One region of the Vagococcus jeotgali genome, then DNA from elsewhere that is predicted to be linked to it. Evidence: predicted binding sites of a transcription regulator. Region 1 holds the regulator's gene; the other holds the start of a gene.
What was found. Region 1 encodes CtsR, which represses protease genes until heat stress. Its sites were predicted from a motif close to TTGGTCAAAAAAGGTCAAANA; they were not measured.
Positions count from the first base shown of each region.

Region 1 (5,042 bases):
ATTTGCGAAGCTAAGAATTGAAGCCCCAGTAAACGGCGGCCGTAACTATAACGGTCCTAAGGTAGCGAAATTCCTTGTCGGGTAAGTTCCGACCCGCACGAAAGGCGTAACGATTTGGGCACTGTCTCAACGAGAGACTCGGTGAAATTTTAGTACCTGTGAAGATGCAGGTTACCCGCGACAGGACGGAAAGACCCCATGGAGCTTTACTGTAGTTTGATATTGAATGTTTGTGACACATGTACAGGATAGGTAGGAGCCGTAGAACTCGGGACGCTAGTTTCGAGAGAGGCGCTGGTGGGATACTACCCTTGTGTTATGACCATTCTAACCCGCATCACTAATCGTGATGGGAGACAGTGTCAGATGGACAGTTTGACTGGGGCGGTCGCCTCCTAAAAAGTAACGGAGGCGCCCAAAGGTTCCCTCAGAATGGTTGGAAATCATTCGTAGAGTGTAAAGGCAAAAGGGAGCTTGACTGCGAGAGTTACAACTCGAGCAGGGACGAAAGTCGGGCTTAGTGATCCGGTGGTTCCGCATGGAAGGGCCATCGCTCAACGGATAAAAGCTACCCTGGGGATAACAGGCTTATCTCCCCCAAGAGTTCACATCGACGGGGAGGTTTGGCACCTCGATGTCGGCTCGTCGCATCCTGGGGCTGTAGTCGGTCCCAAGGGTTGGGCTGTTCGCCCATTAAAGCGGCACGCGAGCTGGGTTCAGAACGTCGTGAGACAGTTCGGTCCCTATCCGTCGCGGGCGTTGGAAATTTGAGAGGAGCTGTCCTTAGTACGAGAGGACCGGGATGGACATACCTCTGGTGTACCAGTTGTTCTGCCAAGGGCATTGCTGGGTAGCTATGTATGGACGGGATAAACGCTGAAAGCATCTAAGCGTGAAGCCCCCCTCAAGATTAGATTTCCCATTCCTTTAAGGAAGTAAGACCCCTGAAAGATTATCAGGTAGATAGGCTAGAAGTGGAAGCGCAGTGATGCATGGAGCGGACTAGTACTAATCGGTCGAGGACTTAACCACATAAGCGGTGGACGATTATATGTTGTCTAATTTCAAATCCAGTTTTGAGTGAATAATCACTCATATAGATACAAAAGTGTAGTGGTGATGGCAAAAAGGATACACCTGTAACCATGCCGAACACAGAAGTTAAGCTTTTTAGCGCCGAGAGTAGTGAGGGGTTTCCCCTTGTGAGGGTAGGACGCTGCTACGCTTTGTATCACACGGAGGTTTAGCTCAGCTGGGAGAGCACCTGCCTTACAAGCAGGGGGTCAGCGGTTCGATCCCGTTAACCTCCATTTTTTTATGACTCGTTAGCTCAGTTGGTAGAGCATCTGACTTTTAATCAGAGGGTCACTGGTTCGAGCCCAGTACGGGTCACTTGTTAGCCAAGGATGATTATTCATTCCTTGGCTTTTTTTATTTTTCTATAGATTTAGATACTAGTTACGGTATTTTTTTAATTTATTGGTTAAGATAGGTCAAAAAATTGTCATTGTGTCGACTTTTTTGTATAATAAAGGTCAGACTTAGTCAATAAGTTCAGGTCTAAAGGTGGTGTATATCCTGAATGAGTAATAAAAACATGTCTGATATTATCGAGCAGTATTTAAAAGAGCTATTAGAACAAGAAGATGTTATTGAAATTCGACGATCTGAAATAGCAGAACATTTTAATTGTGTACCATCTCAAATTAATTATGTTATTAACACACGTTTTACAGTTCCTAAAGGATATAAAGTTGAAAGTAAGCGTGGTGGTGGTGGTTATATTAGAATTGTGAAAGTCAATTTATTTAATCACCATCATAGTTTTCAGAATGTGTCTCAGGTAATTGGTACTAAGTTGAGTGAGAGTGAAGGTATTGCTATTCTAGATGGTTTATACCACAGTGAATTTATAACAAAACGTGAGCGTGATTTACTTAATACTGTTTTAAAATTAAATGGTGTAAGTAGATCAGTTGAAGAACAGATATTAAGAGCTAGCTTAATGTCTGATTTATTGGAAAGATTAGGTTATGAAGAATAGGAGTTGAGAAAACATGGCTGAATTATTTACAAAAAGAGCGGAGAAAGTATTGGATTATGCTCAAGAAAGTGCTAAGTTTTTTAAACAAGCATCAGTTGGTACAGAGCATTTACTTATTGGCTTAATGATGGAAAGTAAAGGAATAGGTGGTAAAGTTCTAAGACAACTTCCTATTGATATAGAAGATGTTAGAGACGAAATTGAGTTAACTTCTCAGTATGGTGATTATAAAGTTAAAAAAGGTGTTCTTTTACCATACTCTCCTCGTGCAAAAGATGTGTTAGCTTTTGCTAAGGAAGAGGCAATGCGTAGTAAAGCTCCAAGTATTGGTACAGAGCATATTCTTTTAGGACTTGTTAAAGAAGAAGATATTTTAGCTGCTAGAATTTTAACCAATTTTGGTGTGGAATTGACAGAAGTGAGACAGACTATTTATGAGCGAATAGGGGCTATTGATCAGAATAAGAATGGGAAGAAAAAGAGTATATCAGTACCCCATGGGCCCAATGGTAGTACGCCAACTCTTGACTCATTAGCTAGGGATTTGACAGCGAGGGCTAGGGAGAAGAAATTAGATCCTTTAATTGGTCGTGATATAGAAGTTCAACGCCTTGTTCAAATACTAAGTCGTAGAACAAAAAATAATCCTGTTCTAGTTGGGGAACCTGGTGTTGGTAAAACAGCTATTGCTGAAGGATTAGCTCAACGTATAGTTGATGGTAAAGTTCCTAAAGATATGATTAACAAGCGTTTAATGATGCTTGATATGGGTTCAGTAGTCGCTGGGACTAAATATCGTGGTGAATTTGAGGACCGTATGAAGCGCTTGATCGATGAAATTTATCAAGATGGTGAAGTAATTTTATTTATTGATGAATTACATACTTTAATTGGAGCTGGAGGGGCAGAAGGGGCCATTGATGCTTCGAATATTTTAAAACCTGCCTTAGCTCGTGGTGAATTACAAACAATTGGTGCGACAACACTTGATGAGTATCAAAAATACATTGAAAAAGATTCTGCTCTAGAGCGTCGCTTTGCTAAAATTTTAGTAGATGAACCTACTGAAGAAGAAACAATTCAGATTTTAGAGGGATTGAAATCACAATATGAAACACATCACGGTGTAGCCATAACTGACGAAGCTATTGAAGCAGCAGCTAGGTTATCAGTGCGATATATTAGTGATCGTCAATTGCCAGATAAAGCAATTGATTTAATGGATGAAGCAGCAGCTAAGCTTAGATTAGAGCATTCACAAAAACCATCTCCAATTGTTGTACAACAAGATAAATTAGCTACTATTTATAAAGAAAAAGAACAAGCGATTATTGAGCAAAATTTTGATAAGGTTGTCAGTATTAGAGAGCAAGAACAAAAAGAGCTAGATAAGTTGGATAAACTAGTGAAAAAGCAAGAAGAGAATCGTCACTCTTATGATGCAAAAGTAACAGAGGAAAATATTATTTCAGTTGTTTCTCAAACGACTGGTATTCCTTTGAATCAGCTTGATAAAAAAGATAGTGAGAAGTTACTTGACTTAGAAAATACTTTACATAAACGTGTGATAGGTCAAGATGAGGCAGTTGCTACTGTTTCTAAGGCGATCAGACGTGCTCATAGTGGCTTGAAAGACCCTAATAGACCAATTGGCTCATTTATGTTCTTAGGGCCTACTGGGGTAGGTAAAACTGAGTTAGCTAAGACTATTGCGGATGTAGTATTTGGTTCTGAGGATGCTCTTATTAGAGTGGATATGTCTGAATTTATGGAAAAACATAGCACTAGCCGTTTAGTCGGCTCACCTCCTGGTTATGTTGGTTATGATGAAGGTGGCCAATTAACTGAAAAAATTCGTCAAAAACCATATTCTGTTATTTTACTTGATGAGGTAGAGAAGGCTCATCCAGATGTGTTTAATATTTTATTACAAGTCTTAGATGATGGCCATCTGACCGATGCTAAGGGTCGAAAAGTTGATTTTAAGAATACAATTATCATTATGACTTCAAATATTGGAGCAACTGCTCTGCGTGATGAAAAAACTGTTGGTTTTGGCATAGGTGATAAAACGACTTCTCATAAAGCTATGAAATCTCGTATTATAGAAGAGCTTAAAAAGGCTTTCCGTCCTGAATTTTTAAATCGTGTGGATGAGACGATTGTTTTCCATTCATTGGATAAAGAAGAATTACATCAAATTGTAAAAATATTAAGTAAAGATATTATCACTAGATTAAAAGAACAAGAGATTACATTAAAATTAACACCTGCAGCAATTGATGTGATTAGTCAAGAAGGGTTTGATCCTGAGTACGGAGCAAGGCCAATTCGCCGTGCTTTGCAAAAAGAAATTGAAGATAGGTTAAGTGAGTTACTACTATCTGGTGAGCTTGAAACAGGGGATACAGTGACTCTTGGTGCGACAAAAGGTAACATAACGACAAAGGTAAAAAAAACAGTTTTAAATTAAAATAAACAGGTGTTAGCTATAACGGCTAGCACTTGTTTTTTTGTGATGGAATTGAAAAAGTTGGTTGTTCTATGTTAGGATAAACGTGGTTAAAATGTAGAGGAGTATAGATATGATTGAGATAAGTACAAGTGTTGAGTCACTTGAGCAGGCCAAAAGATTAGTAACATTAGATATTGATGTGTTATATGTAGGAGAAGAAGAGTTTGGTTTAAGGTTGCCATACAATTTCACAAGGTCTGAATTAAAAGAAGTAGTAAAATTGGCACATAAGCATGATAAGAAAGTTAGGGTAGCAGTGAATGCTATTATGCATCCTGAAAAAATGGAAAAAATTCCTGAGTATTTGGCTTATTTAGAGTCAATTAATGTAGATGATATTGTAGTGGGTGACCCTGGTGTGATCTATGTGTTAAGACGAGATGGGTATAATTTACCTTTTATTTATGATGCAGCAACGATGGTGACAAGTTCTCGCCAAATTAATTTTTGGGCAAAAAAAGGAGCTAGGGGGGCTGTATTAGC
Region 1 is NZ_CP142146.1:1,910,538-1,915,579, reverse strand. Features, by position in the region: rRNA gene VSF34_RS09485 (23S ribosomal RNA) at 1-1,032, shown strand, start outside; rRNA gene rrf (5S ribosomal RNA) at 1,110-1,225, shown strand; tRNA gene VSF34_RS09475 (tRNA-Val) at 1,238-1,310, shown strand; tRNA gene VSF34_RS09470 (tRNA-Lys) at 1,320-1,392, shown strand; gene VSF34_RS09465 (CtsR family transcriptional regulator) at 1,583-2,044, shown strand; gene VSF34_RS09460 (ATP-dependent Clp protease ATP-binding subunit) at 2,058-4,517, shown strand; gene VSF34_RS09455 (peptidase U32 family protein) at 4,630-5,042, shown strand, end outside.

Region 2 (5,042 bases), 350 kb from region 1:
TTCATGTCAGTTACATTCGATGTGCGATAACGATTCATCGTCTTAATTCTAGTTATGTTTAAAGAACGACTGATAAGTTGAACTAAGTGAAAGCGATCAATAATCACCTCAGCATTAGGAAATAGCCTTTTGGCTAATTTAAAATAGGCTGCATTCATATCAACGACAATTGTTTTTACTTGGCGACGAACCTTTAGAGAGTACTTAAGAAAGTGTTTCTCTAGTGTTAGCTTTTTATTATCAATGAGAATATCGATAATTTGGTGTGTAGAGGAATCAGAGTAAATAAAACTGTACTTGCCACTATTGTTTTTAACCGAAGTAAATTCATCAAAACAAAGGTTTTGAGGTAAATATAAAAATTGATTAGATAAGTCTTTACCACCAGATACTAAAATTCTATTAATCGTTGTTGATGAAACAAAATGTCTTTTAGCTAAATCTTTAAACGAGATAGCATCACTTAACTCAATAAGAATTGATTGCTTCACTCTTTTAGCGATAAAACAATGTTTCTCAATTTCTGAAGATTCAGCTAGAAAAGAGGAGTCACAACGACGACAAAGGAATCTCTGTTTCTTTAATAAAAGATAGGTTGGGTAGTGAGCCACACTTAACCACTTTATTCGAGAAGAAATAAACCCATTTTTCACAATAGAAAATTGTTCATTTTTAATGCCACAACAAGGACAAGCCGAAGGAGTGTAAGTAAGAATACCTTTATAAATCTTGGATCTTATCCCTTTAATAAGCTGTTCCTCACAAAAAATAGAATCGAAATAAATATTTTTATCTTTTAAATCTAGCGATAGTCGAATACAATGGTTATGAGACATACGAATCTTCCTTTCTAAAATTTGGTTTGGTCACTTTAATTTTAACGGGAAAGTTCGTATGTTTCTATTATTTTGTAAAAAAATAGATGCGAATGAATTTCTTCATCCACATCAAAAATTATACAACCTTTTTTATACCACTTTATTTAGTATACTCTTCTACTAAAGCTACAACTTCTTCAGCTGTATCACATTCAGTAACCGCTTTGTTTGCTAACTCAGCCATTTTTTTAGAGTCTAATTTTTTCATTAAGCTACGTGTTCTTAAAATACTTGTCGCACTCATTGAGAACTCATCTAGTCCTAAACCAACTAATAATGGCACAGCTGTTTGATCTCCTGCCATCTCACCACACATACCTGCCCATTTACCTTCAGCATGAGCTGCATCAATCACGTTTTTAATTAAACGTAGAATTGCTGGGTTATATGGTTGGTATAAGTAAGACACGCGCTCATTCATACGGTCTGCTGCCATTGTGTATTGGATTAAGTCATTTGTTCCAATACTAAAGAAGTCAACTTCTTTAGCAAAACGATCTGCAATCACAGCTGCTGCTGGAATCTCAATCATAATACCTACTTGAATGTCATCACTAACTTCAACACCTTCAGCAATTAGATTAGCTTTTTCTTCTAATAATAAAGCTTTAGCTTCTCTAAATTCTGTTAATGTTGCGATCATAGGAAACATGATTCGTAAGTTTCCATAAACACTTGCTCTAAGTAGAGCACGTAGTTGTGTACGGAACATAGCATCTTCTGCTAAACAGATACGAATCGCACGGTACCCTAAGAAAGGATTCATCTCTTCTGGGAATTTCAAGTAAGGTAATTCTTTATCTCCACCAATATCCATTGTACGAACGACAACAGGCTTATCTCCCATACCTTCTAAAACAGCTTTGTATGCTTCAAACTGCTCATTTTCAGTTGGAAAGTCTGGTGAATCCATATATAAAAATTCAGTACGGTATAAACCAACTGCTTCTCCCCCGTTACCAAGAACACCATCTAAATCTTTAGGTGTTCCAATGTTACCAGCTAATTCAAAATGTTTGCCATCAGCAGTCACAGTTGGAGAGTTTTTAAGTTTTTCCCATTCAGCTTTTAATGCAGAGTATGCTTCAGCTTTTTGAGTAAAATCTGCAACTTGTTCATCAGTTGGGTTGATAATCACATCACCCTCACTACCGTCAATCGCTAATACATCACCTTCAAATACTAAGTCTGTGATTTCTTTTGTTCCAACAACAGCTGGAATCTCAAGAGATCTAGCCATAATAGCCGAGTGAGATGTACGTCCACCGATATTTGTTACAAAAGCACGAACAAAATTACGGTCTAATTGTGCTGTATCACTTGGAGTTAAATCTTCAGCAACAATGATCACTTCTTCATCAATCATTGATAAATCAGGTAATTTAATCCCTAATAAATGACTCATGATACGTTTTGTTACGTCACGAATATCAGCTGCTCGCTCTTGCATGTAAGGATTGTCTTCCATGCTTTCAAACATGCCAATAAACATATCCGTGACATCTTTCAATGCAGACTCTGCATTGACTTTGTTATCAGTAATATTACTTTCAATAGCACCAACTAATTCTGGATCAGAAAGTACCATTAAATGCGCATCAAAAACTTGTGCTTCTTCTTCACCTAATGTGTGAACTGCTTTGTCTCTAATTGCTTGTAATTCTTTAGTTGATTGACCAAGTGCATCTGAAAGACGTGTGATTTCAGCTTCAGTATCCTCGATTGAACGTTTTTCAAATGACAAATCTGGTTCAACTAAAAGATATACTTTTGCAACTGCAATACCGTCACTAACAGCAATACCTTTTAATTGTTTAGTCATTATTCTGATAAACCTTCTTTTTTCATAGTTTCTTCGATTGCAGCGATTGCTTCAACTTCATCAGCACCCTCAGCAGTAATAGTAACATCAGCACCTTGACCAACACCTAAAGACATAACGCCCATGATTGATTTTAAGTTAACTGATTTTCCTTTATACTCTAAGTTAATATCAGAGCTAAATTTACTTGCTGTTTGAACTAATAATGTTGCTGGTCTTGCGTGAATTCCTGTGTCTGCTACTACGTGAAATGATTTTGTTTCCATATCTATCTTCCCCTTTGTCTGTTAAGAAATTTAAATAAGGTTCATCTAACCGAGATTTCTGCCTCTTTAAATATAACCCTTTCAATCATAAAGAATACCATGTTTTCATATAACTGACAACATTTTTCATCCTTCACTCATAAAACTTAAATAAATCCTGTTTCTTATAAATTTACCTTTGTATAAATAACACGACCACCATGCCTAGCTTCTCCTAAAATATCTTTTTTATTAGGATGATTTAACCAAGCTTCACGAAATGTAAAAAAGTCTTCTTTTTCAATAATCAGTTCTTCTAGACTACCATCTACAAGATCTATAATCGCCTGATAATATTCTTTTGATGTCATCACTTACCTCCGTTTTATAGTCTACTCCTTATCATAATATAACTTATATTCAGTAAAATTTCCTCCTAAAAAGAAGACTTTTTTTTTGCTTAAATAAGTCAATCATCATATAATGGTATAAAGGTCAGGTTAGGTCAAACTAAATCACTTAGTTATTAAGGAGGAATATTATGATGCTTTGTAAGAATTGTCAAGAACATGAAGCAACCATTCATTTATATACAAACGTTGAAGGACAACGTCAACAAATTGATCTATGTCAATCATGTTATAGGGAATTAAAATCTCAAGAAGATCAATTAAATAGAGAAAAAATGATGCAAGACCCTTACGGATTTGGACAACTACAAGATATTTTTCGTCAGATAGCTGCCCAGCAACAACAACAAGGGCAAACACCACCGACTCAATCAGGTCACACGAAACCTCCCATACCACCAAACCAGGGGTCTCACTCTATTTTAGCTCAGTTTGGTGAAAACTTAACCGAAGAAGCAAGAGAAGGTAAGATTGATCCTGTTATTGGTCGTGATAAGGAAATCACGCGCGTCATTGAAATATTAAATAGACGAACTAAAAATAACCCTGTACTAATTGGAGAACCAGGTGTAGGTAAAACTGCTGTTGTTGAAGGATTAGCTTTAAAAATAGTTGAAGGTGATGTGCCACAAAAATTAGAAAATAAAGAAGTCATCAGACTAGATATGGCCTCTCTTGTTCAAGGAACTGGCATTCGTGGTCAATTTGAAGAGCGCATGACTCAACTCGTTAATGAAGTTAGACAAAATCAACATATCATCTTATTTATTGATGAAGTACATGAAATTGTAGGAGCTGGAGCGACTGGTGAAGGTAATATGGACGCAGGTAATATTTTAAAGCCAGCACTTGCTCGTGGTGAATTGCAAATGGTTGGTGCAACAACTTTAAATGAGTACCGTATTATTGAAAAAGATGCTGCTCTTGAGCGTCGTATGCAACCAGTTAGAGTAGATGAACCAACTGAAGAAGAAACCATCACTATTTTAAAAGGTATCCAAAAGCGTTACGAAGACTATCATCATGTTAAATATACAGACGAAGCTATTGATGGTGCTGTTCGTCTATCTAGTCGCTTCATTCAAGATCGTCATCTACCAGATAAAGCTATTGATTTATTAGATGAGACTGGCTCTAAAAAGAACTTAACTATTCGTACAATTGATCCTAAAGTTATTGAAAAACGCCTAGAAGAGGCCGAAACACAAAAACAGAAGGCATCAAAAGAAGAAGACTATGAAAAGGCTGCTTATTTTAGAGACCAACTAAAAAAATTAGAAGATTTAAAAGAAAAAGAAGTCGCTGATGAGGACATTCCCACTGTTAAACTATCAGATATTGAAAAAACAGTAGAAATTATGACAAATATACCTGTTGGCGAATTAAAAGAAAAAGAGCAAACACAAATGAAGCATTTAGCTGAAGATTTAAAAGCTGTTGTTATTGGTCAAGATGAAGCAGTTGATAAAGTATCCAAAGCCATTAGACGTAACCGAGTAGGATTAAACAAGAAAAATCGACCAATCGGATCTTTCCTATTTGTTGGACCTACTGGTGTTGGAAAAACAGAACTTGCTAAACAACTTGCTAAAGAATTATTTGGTGATGAAGATTCTATGATTCGATTTGATATGAGTGAGTATATGGAAAAACACAGCACCTCAAAATTAATCGGTTCACCTCCTGG
Region 2 is NZ_CP142146.1:1,562,639-1,567,680, forward strand. Features, by position in the region: gene VSF34_RS07760 (ISL3 family transposase) at 1-836, opposite strand, end outside; gene ptsP (phosphoenolpyruvate--protein phosphotransferase) at 979-2,700, opposite strand; gene VSF34_RS07770 (phosphocarrier protein HPr) at 2,700-2,966, opposite strand; gene ykzS (protein YkzS) at 3,131-3,316, opposite strand; gene VSF34_RS07780 (ATP-dependent Clp protease ATP-binding subunit) at 3,490-5,042, shown strand, end outside.
Region 2: a site for CtsR is predicted at 3,437-3,457, ahead of VSF34_RS07780 (ATP-dependent Clp protease ATP-binding subunit). Genes of this name have one in related genera too.